4 regions of the uncultured Rossellomorea sp. genome follow, and region 2 is predicted to be linked to each of the others. Evidence: predicted binding sites of a transcription regulator. Region 2 holds the regulator's gene; each other region holds the start of a gene.

Region 1 (2,209 bases), on a different contig from region 2:
TATGCAGCCAGTAAGGGTGGAGTGAAATTATTAATGGAAAGTCTTGCGTTAGAATTCGCACCCGATGGAATCCGGGTAAACAATATTGCTCCCGGGGCCATTGACACTCCCATCAATGCCGAGAAATTTTCTGATCCTGAAAAGAAAAAAGGAGTGGAGAAACTCATTCCAATGGGCTATATCGGGGAACCCGAACAGGTGGCTTCCTGCGCAGCTTTTCTAGCCTCGGATCAGGCAAGCTACGTCACCGGAACGACACTCATCGCCGATGGGGGCATGACGAAATATCCAGGATTCCAAGCCGGGAGAGGTTGATGGGAAAATGGCCAAAATCACACGTTGATTTTGGCTTTTCTTATTTTTGGCAGAGTAAGTATTCTTAATTGACTATGGTGATAATCGGTGGTTTCTCTAAGTATTTCATGAAGTTCGGAACATCGTCTCCAACCGCTTTCCATTCTTCAGAATTAAACGCTTCTTTCATATCTGCTTTGTTTTCAAATTCGATCTCCGTTATTAAGTAGAGTGACAAATCCGTATTTTGATTGGATAACACCCGCTGTACATTCGCATTTTTTACATGAGGAACCTTTCCAGCTATCGGCATATGGGTGTTGAAGTAATATTCCTCGAACCCTTCCTGATCCTTTGGCTTTTCATACATCACAATCACTTTCGCCATGTTACTCCTCCTCGCCCTGACAATTTGTGTTCATTTGAATTTTAGCAATTATAGGAAAATGCGACTATGAATTTCATAACAAAAATATCGACAGAATTTGACTTTGGTGTGACCCTGATTGCTTGTCGCCCCAGGGCGAGCCCCTTCCGCTTTTCTTGATCCAGCTGCAGGGCTTAGAGGCTCGAGGTCATAAGTCAAACATACCAAAAAGGCAAAAAGCGCCTTTCCGGTATGTTCGCCTTATGCTTGTCGCCTCTAGGCAAAGCCCTTCCGCTTTTCTTGATCCAGCTGCAGGGCTTAGAGGCTCGAGGTCATAAGTCAAACATACCAAAAAGGCAAAGAGCGCCTTTCCGGTATGTTCGCCTTATGCTTGTCGGTCCTGCTCAAGCCGCCTCCGCTTTTCTTGTTATTCTCTCCATTTCCATTTATTTAAGTTGAAAGGGAACGTATATTCGGTTAGAATCATAGATATACTATATGAGAACGTTTGTTCTATTTTAGGTAAAATGGAGGACGAGGATATGACTGTCGATTACAGTGTGCTGCCACACCACAAGATTCTGTGCATCGATATGAAGAGCTTTTATGCTAGCTGTTCGGCTGTCATGCTGGGTCTTGATCCCCTTGAATGCCATTTGGCTGTAGTAGGGGATAGGGACCGCCAAGGAAGTATTGTGTTAGCGGCATCACCCAGGTTGAAGAAGGACTTTGGGATCAAAACGGGCTCGCGGATGTTTGAAATCCCAAAGGATCCGCGCATCCGGCTTGTAGAGCCGAAAATGGCGACGTATGTCAGGATATCGACTGAATTGACCCGGTTATTCCACCGCTACGTACCGAAAGATGCCATTCATACGTATAGCGTGGACGAAAGCTTTATCAAGATTGATGGAGCGACGAATCTCTGGGGAGATGCCACGACTGTTGCACGTAAAATCAGAGATGATATGGAAAGGGAGTTTCAGCTGCCGTGCGCCATAGGAATCGGTCCCAATATGCTGTTGTCTAAGTTGTGCCTGGATCTTGAAGCAAAAAAAGAGGGTATTGCCGAATGGACCTATGAAGACGTTCCGGAAAAGCTGTGGCCGCTATCGCCTTTACGTGAAATGTGGGGGATTGGCGGGCGCCTCGAAAAGACGCTCAATCGCATGGGGATTTTCTCTATTGGCCAATTGGCGCAGTATGACCTGGAGAAGCTGGAGGCCAAGTTCGGCGTTATGGGAAATCAACTCTATTACCACGCATGGGGAGTTGATTTATCTGAAATAGGAGCTCCGATCATGGATGGTCAAATCAGCTTTGGCAAGGGGCAGATCCTGCTTCGCGATTATAAGGAGAAAGAGGAAATCAAACGTGTCATTTTAGAAATGTGTGAAGAAGTCGCCAGACGCGCCCGCACCCATCGCAAGTCGGGGAGAACAATAAGCTTTGGCGTCGGTTACAGTCACGAAGAATTTGGTGGAGGGTTTCACCGGTCGCGGACCATCGAGGAGCCGACCAATATCACCATGGATTTATATCGTGTAT
Region 2 (2,209 bases):
CTGTGTGTCTTTCTTTGTACTTACTCTGCAGTAAATTACTGCCTTCATCTTCTATCCCTCTATTCTTCGTTCATTACCAATTCATAATCTGAATGGGTGGATAATGTCGGATTTTCTATAGGTAACACAAGTGATTCACCGGGCTTGATCGAGAATGATGTGAGATTATTTTCCTCTCCTACCCAAGCGATAAATTCTTCCACTGTCATAGAGTATTCTTCATTATATTGTTTGGCAATAGTCCAGAGCGTGTCTCCATCCTGAACGGTGATACTTTGATAAGACGGTTGATCTGCCATGACAAATAGTAAATAGGCTGCAGAAAAAAGCGCTAAAACAAATAATATAATAATGTAAGAGAAACGATTCCAAATGTGTGATAACATAAAAAATACCTCCATACGAATGTTTGTTCTGTTTTGTTATTTTTATTGTAATACGAACATTCGTTTGGTGTCAACAGAAATTCGAACTTATGTTTGTATCAGCTGGAAAGACATGCTATAATGGGAACATAAGATCTATAATAGAGGTGCGTGAACATGACAAAATTGTCTAAAAGACAGCAAGACATACTAGAATATATTAAAATTGCAGTAAGAGAAAAAGGATATCCACCTTCCGTCCGGGAAATCGGGGAAGCCGTTGGTCTTGCTTCTAGTTCCACCGTACACGGACATCTGGCCAGGTTAGAGAGTAAAGGCCTCATTCGCCGGGATCCCACCAAACCAAGAGCCATCGAAATTTTAAATCTTGAAGAGGATACGATTCCACGCCAGCGAGTTGTGAACGTTCCTTTAATCGGTAAGGTTACAGCAGGTCAACCCATCACTGCTGTCGAGAATGTAGAAGAATTCTTTCCACTGCCTGAGCGTATGGCACCTTCTGATGAACAGGTCTTCATGCTGGAAATCATGGGTGATAGTATGATAGAAGCCGGGATCTTGGATGGGGATTTCGTTATCGTGCGTCAGCAGCAAACAGCGAACAATGGAGATATCGTCGTAGCGATGACCGAGGAAGATGAAGCGACTGTAAAACGTTTCTTTAAAGAAAAGGATTATGTTCGATTACAACCAGAGAATTCAACAATGGATCCGATCATTTTACGAAATGTATCCATTTTAGGAAAAGTTGTCGGAGTTTATCGTCAAGTACATTAATAGGTTTAAGCCGCTATGTTTAATAGCGGCTTAATTTTTTATGTAATTTGGAAGACTATTAAAGAATAAAAAAGCAGTGGGTCGTAGCGTTTTTGCTACGACCCACTGTTTAAGGATTAATACATTTGAATGTATTGCTCGCGCTCCCATGGGTGTACTTGTGTACGGAACATATCCCATTCGATTTCTTTCGCTTCAACGAAGTGTTCGAAGATGTGTTCTCCAAGGGATTTAACGATTACTTCATTTGTTTTAAGGTTTTCTAATGCAGCGTGTAATGTTGCTGGAAGATCTACGATTCCTGCTTCTTCACGCTCTTTTTTGTCCATGACATAAATGTTGCGGTCGATTGGCTTAGGAGCTGGAAGATTATTTTTGATTCCATCTAATCCAGCTGCCAGTAATACAGCCATCGCCAGGTATGGGTTAGCCGCCGGGTCAACACTACGAACTTCTACACGTGTGCTTAATCCACGAGAAGCAGGGATACGGATTAATGGGCTGCGGTTACGAGCAGACCATGCAACATAACAAGGAGCTTCATATCCAGGTACTAAACGTTTGTATGAGTTTACAGTCGGGTTCGTGATCGCTGTAAAGTCAGTGGCATGTTTAATGATACCTGCAAGGAATTGACGAGCTGTATCGCTTAATTGCAAATCTCCCTTTTCATCAAAGAAAGAGTTTTCCCCATTTTTGAATAGGGACATGTTACAGTGCATTCCTGATCCATTTACACCAAATAGTGGTTTTGGCATGAATGTAGCGTGCAAACCATGCTTACGTGCAATCGTTTTAACTACTAGTTTAAATGTTTGGATATCATCACATGCTCTTAATGCACTTGCATATTTAAAGTCGATCTCATGTTGACCAGGAGCAACTTCGTGGTGAGATGCTTCGATTTCAAAGCCCATTTCTTCTAGTTCTAATGCGATATCACGACGGCAGTTCTCCCCTAAATCTGTAGGAGCTAAATCGAAATAACCACCGTTATCGTTTAATTCTAATGTCGGCTCACCGTTTACGTCTAATTTAAAGAGGAA
Region 3 (2,209 bases), on a different contig from region 2:
ATCCCGATCTCCTTCAGATAGGCAGAGAGATCCTCGGACATTTTTTTCGTTAAGGTGGTCACCAGGACACGCTCGTTTTTCTCAATCCGTTCATTGATCTCACCTAACAAATCATCAATTTGCCCTTCGATTGGCCGCACCTCGATGAGTGGATCCAGCAGTCCGGTTGGGCGGATGATCTGCTCGACCATTTCAGGACTGTGCTCCAACTCATATGGTCCCGGAGTTGCCGAAACATAGAGAAGCTGCTGGGTTTTCTTTTCAAACTCCTCGAAGCGCAGGGGACGATTGTCCATGGCTGAAGGCAGGCGGAATCCGTGATCCACAAGCACCTTTTTACGGGCCTGATCCCCGTTGAACATCCCCCTGATTTGAGGTAACGTCACATGGGACTCATCGACCACAATTAAGAAGTCGTCTGGAAAATAATCCAGAAGAGTATACGGAGTCGACCCGGCCGGCCTTAGTGTCAAGTGACGGGAGTAGTTTTCAATCCCCGAGCAAAAGCCCATCTCCCGCATCATCTCCAGATCGTAACGGGTACGCTGCTCTAAACGCTGGGCCTCTAGCAGTTTATTTTCTTCTTTCATGATGGCTAGCTGCTCTTCAAGCTCTTTTTCAATATTCTTGATGGCTACCTGTAATTTTTCTTCACGGGTTACGAAGTGGGAAGCAGGAAAAATCGCGATATGATCTCGATCGCCCATGATTTCGCCGGTCAGGGCATCCACTTCACGAATCCGGTCGATTTCATCTCCGAAAAACTCTACACGCATACAGTGTTCATCCCGGGAAGCCGGGAAAATTTCCACTACATCGCCTCGCACACGGAAGGTTCCACGCTGGAAGTCGATATCATTTCGTTCATATTGTATATCCACAAGCTTACGCAGCAATTGATTTCGTTCGATTTCCATCCCGGTTCTGAGGGAAAGGACGAGCTCCCGATATTCTTCCGGGTTACCTAAACCGTAAATACAGGACACGCTGGCAATGATGATGACATCTTTTCGCTCAAACAAAGAAGATGTAGCAGAGTGCCTGAGTTTATCGATTTCATCATTGATGCTGGCATCCTTCTCGATAAACGTATCCGTTTGAGGAACGTATGCCTCCGGCTGATAATAGTCGTAGTAACTGACAAAATATTCAACGGCGTTATCAGGAAAAAACTCTTTGAATTCGCTGTAGAGCTGTCCTGCCAACGTTTTATTATGAGCAATGATGAGGGTCGGCTTTTCAACCTGCTTGATTACATTGGAAACAGTGAATGTCTTTCCGGTCCCTGTTGCCCCAAGTAAGGTTTGATGACGTTTCCCTTCATTTATACCTTTAACCAATTTTTCAATTGCCAGGGGCTGATCTCCCTCTGGTTTATATTTAGACTTGAGCTCGAATTGATCTTTCACCGTGAAACCTCCTATAATAAAGGACTGCTACCTTGTATTTACCTACTTATACCCATCTTAAACACTGTCCATTCATCTATACACATTCTACCACATTTCCTACATTATTAACCAATAATAAGCGAACAAAAGTTCGTTTTTCTTGATATTTAAGGGTCGGACCTCATGAAACGTCCTCTTGGTTGTGGATAACATTCGGTGAAGTAGCAAATTAGAGGCTTGAATTGAGATTTCGACATTTTACGGGAGGTGACAAAGAAATTTTCGACACAATCCGAGCATTTCTATACACACCCTGTGTACAACTATGTGTATAAGTCGATATTCCTTGTGGAAAATCCCTAAACTTATTCACAATTCGTCAAAATTCTTGTGAACAATGTTGATGAATGCGTATTCAATCTGTGAATAACCCGTCCAACACTTCATTTATTCACACTATTCTTTATTTATCCACAATTAAGAAACCTCTAACTGAAATGCTTTCTACCACATCATAAGGCTTATCCCGACACAAATATTCATCTAGGCATATCCCTAATAATTGATTGACTATTCTGTCTTATTTCCAATAAGCTTTTTTATAAGTTCTACAAAAAATACATAGTGTTCAGGAGGAATGTATGAAAAAATCTAAATGGCTACAAGTCGCCGGTTCCCTTAGTTTAACGGGATTTCTGTTGAGTTCCACCATTACCCCGATGGCACCATCGATCACCTCTCATGGAGTGGCAAAAGCTGAAGTTGTCGATTCACTCGAGTTGCAAAAAGCGTTCCAACAAGCTGCGCAGGAATTCAAT
Region 4 (2,209 bases), on a different contig from region 2:
ACAAAGGGTTCTTCCCACCATATGATGCCGCACCAATCATCCGTCAGGAAGTTCTGGAAGAGCACCCTGAAGTCGAGGAAGTCCTGAATGAATTAGCAGGACAAATCTCTGAAGAAGAGATGAGTGAGATGAATGCCAAAGTGGATATGGATAAAAAAGATCCAAAAGAAGTCGCACGGGAATTTCTTATTTCCAAAGGATTAATTGAAGAGTAAGATGTTTAAGCGTGTCAGGTAGGATTAAGGAGCTTCCTTTTGTCCATCTGACACTTTGTTCTCTTTAGAATAATTTTATAAAATTTTGAAAAGTTAAAGGGAAATATGGTATAAAAGAAGAATAGGACTTAAGGAACAGTCAAAGAATGAATGGATAAGGATCGATGAAGGAGTTGTGATCACCCATGGAAAACCCATCCCGAGAAGAAATCGGAAACATTCTTAAACAATCAAAACGCATTGCGGTGATTGGATTAAGTGATAATCCAGCACGAACATCTTATATGGTATCCAAAGCCATGCAGGATCAAGGCTATGAGATTATTCCTGTAAACCCAACCATTGAGTCGGCATTAGGCGTTAAAGCAGTACCCACCCTGAAAGAGGTGGAAGGGCCGATTGATATTGTCAATGTATTTCGCCGCTCAGAATTTTTGCCTGAGATCGCGAAAGAGTTTGATGAAATCGATTCTAACGTTTTTTGGGCGCAACTTGGTGTAATGAACGAAGAGGCTTATCGCTTTTTGAAAGAACGTGGGTATACAGTCATTATGGATCGCTGTATTAAGGTTGAACATGCTTTAACCAAATAATTCTCACTCGTAACAAGCGGCTCTTACCGCTTGTTTTTTTTCGGATGGATGGTTCTCAATTACCACTGAAAAAAACAGGGCAACACAAAAGAAATACAGGCGCAATTTAGACCTGTCACAGTAATTACATTTGCGAAAATCAAATAAAACGCTACAATATAGCATAGTGGTTTACCTCAGAAATGATTAAAACAGGTAAACGAACAAACGTTCTTGTGTTATAGTTAATATATACATAACCAATAATACCGTACAAGTAATTGTTTTCGGTTAGAGAAGTTTTGAAAGGGGAATGTTCGTGGCCAACCAGAATAAGACCATGGATTACAATGATGATGCCATTCAAGTATTAGAAGGTTTAGAAGCCGTCCGGAAGAGACCTGGAATGTATATAGGCTCTACAGATTCAAGAGGTTTGCATCATTTAGTATACGAAATTGTCGATAACTCGGTGGATGAAGCATTAGCTGGCTTCGGAAGTGAGATTATTGTTACGATACATAAGGATAATAGCATCTCAGTGCAAGATAAAGGCCGGGGGATGCCAACTGGTATGCATAAACTAGGAAAGCCGACTCCCGAAGTTATTTTGACTGTGCTACATGCCGGTGGGAAATTCGGACAAGGTGGTTACAAGACCAGTGGTGGATTGCATGGTGTAGGTGCCTCAGTCGTAAATGCCCTATCCGAATGGCTTATTGTGACGATTGAAAGAGATGGAACGAAGTATGAGCAACGTTTTACAAAAGGTGGAAAACCGGAAACCACTCTTGAGAAGATTGGAAAAACGAAAAAATCAGGAACATGTATCCATTTCAAACCTGATCCGGAGATTTTCAGTAATACCACGTATAATTACGAAACGCTATGTGAGCGTCTAAGGGAATCTGCCTTCCTGCTAAAAGGATTAAAAATTGAAATCATTGACGAGCGTCATGATCAGAAGGAAGTCTTTCACTTCGAAAGTGGCATACAGGCCTTTGTTCAATACCTTAACGAAGAAAAAGATGTGCTTCATAACGTTGCTTTCTTTGAAGGGGAACACCATACCATTGAAGTGGAATTCTCTTTTCAGTTTAACGACGGTTTCTCGGAAAACATTCTGTCTTTCGTAAACAATGTTCGTACAAAAGACGGAGGTACCCACGAAGCCGGAGCAAAGACAGCGATGACCCGTGTCTTTAATGAGTACGCTCGTAAAGTTGGGATTCTAAAAGATCGGGACAAAAATCTTGAAGGGACCGACATTCGTGAAGGGCTGGCGAGCATTGTTTCTGTACGTATACCGGAGCATCTCCTTCAGTTTGAGGGGCAGACGAAAGGAAAGCTTGGCACAAGTGAAGCACGTTCAGCTGTGGATGCAGTTGTTTCCGAGCATCTTCTCTATTTCTTAGAAGAAAA

What was found. Region 2 encodes LexA, which represses DNA repair genes until DNA is damaged. Its sites were predicted from a motif close to CGAACATATGTTCG; they were not measured.
Region 1: a site for LexA is predicted at 1,124-1,137, ahead of Q1B03_RS03335 (DNA polymerase thumb domain-containing protein). Genes of this name have one in related genera too.
Region 3: a site for LexA is predicted at 1,532-1,545, ahead of uvrB (excinuclease ABC subunit UvrB). Genes of this name have one in related genera too.
Region 4: a site for LexA is predicted at 1,009-1,022, ahead of parE (DNA topoisomerase IV subunit B). Genes of this name have one in related genera too.

The regions. Positions count from the first base shown of each region.
Region 1 covers NZ_CANKZT010000001.1:607,250-609,458, reverse strand. The annotation lists gene Q1B03_RS03345 (glucose-1-dehydrogenase) at 1-315, shown strand, start outside; gene Q1B03_RS03340 (EthD family reductase) at 380-682, opposite strand; gene Q1B03_RS03335 (DNA polymerase thumb domain-containing protein) at 1,204-2,209, shown strand, end outside.
Region 2 covers NZ_CANKZT010000002.1:720,829-723,037, reverse strand. The annotation lists gene Q1B03_RS10510 (recombinase family protein) at 1-48, opposite strand, end outside; gene Q1B03_RS10505 (LysM peptidoglycan-binding domain-containing protein) at 60-386, opposite strand; gene lexA (transcriptional repressor LexA) at 543-1,163, shown strand; gene glnA (type I glutamate--ammonia ligase) at 1,280-2,209, opposite strand, start outside.
Region 3 covers NZ_CANKZT010000004.1:199,161-201,369, reverse strand. The annotation lists gene uvrB (excinuclease ABC subunit UvrB) at 1-1,409, opposite strand, end outside; gene Q1B03_RS15485 (N-acetylmuramoyl-L-alanine amidase) at 2,033-2,209, shown strand, end outside.
Region 4 covers NZ_CANKZT010000001.1:154,688-156,896, forward strand. The annotation lists gene Q1B03_RS00845 (glycine betaine ABC transporter substrate-binding protein) at 1-215, shown strand, start outside; gene Q1B03_RS00850 (CoA-binding protein) at 401-808, shown strand; gene parE (DNA topoisomerase IV subunit B) at 1,107-2,209, shown strand, end outside.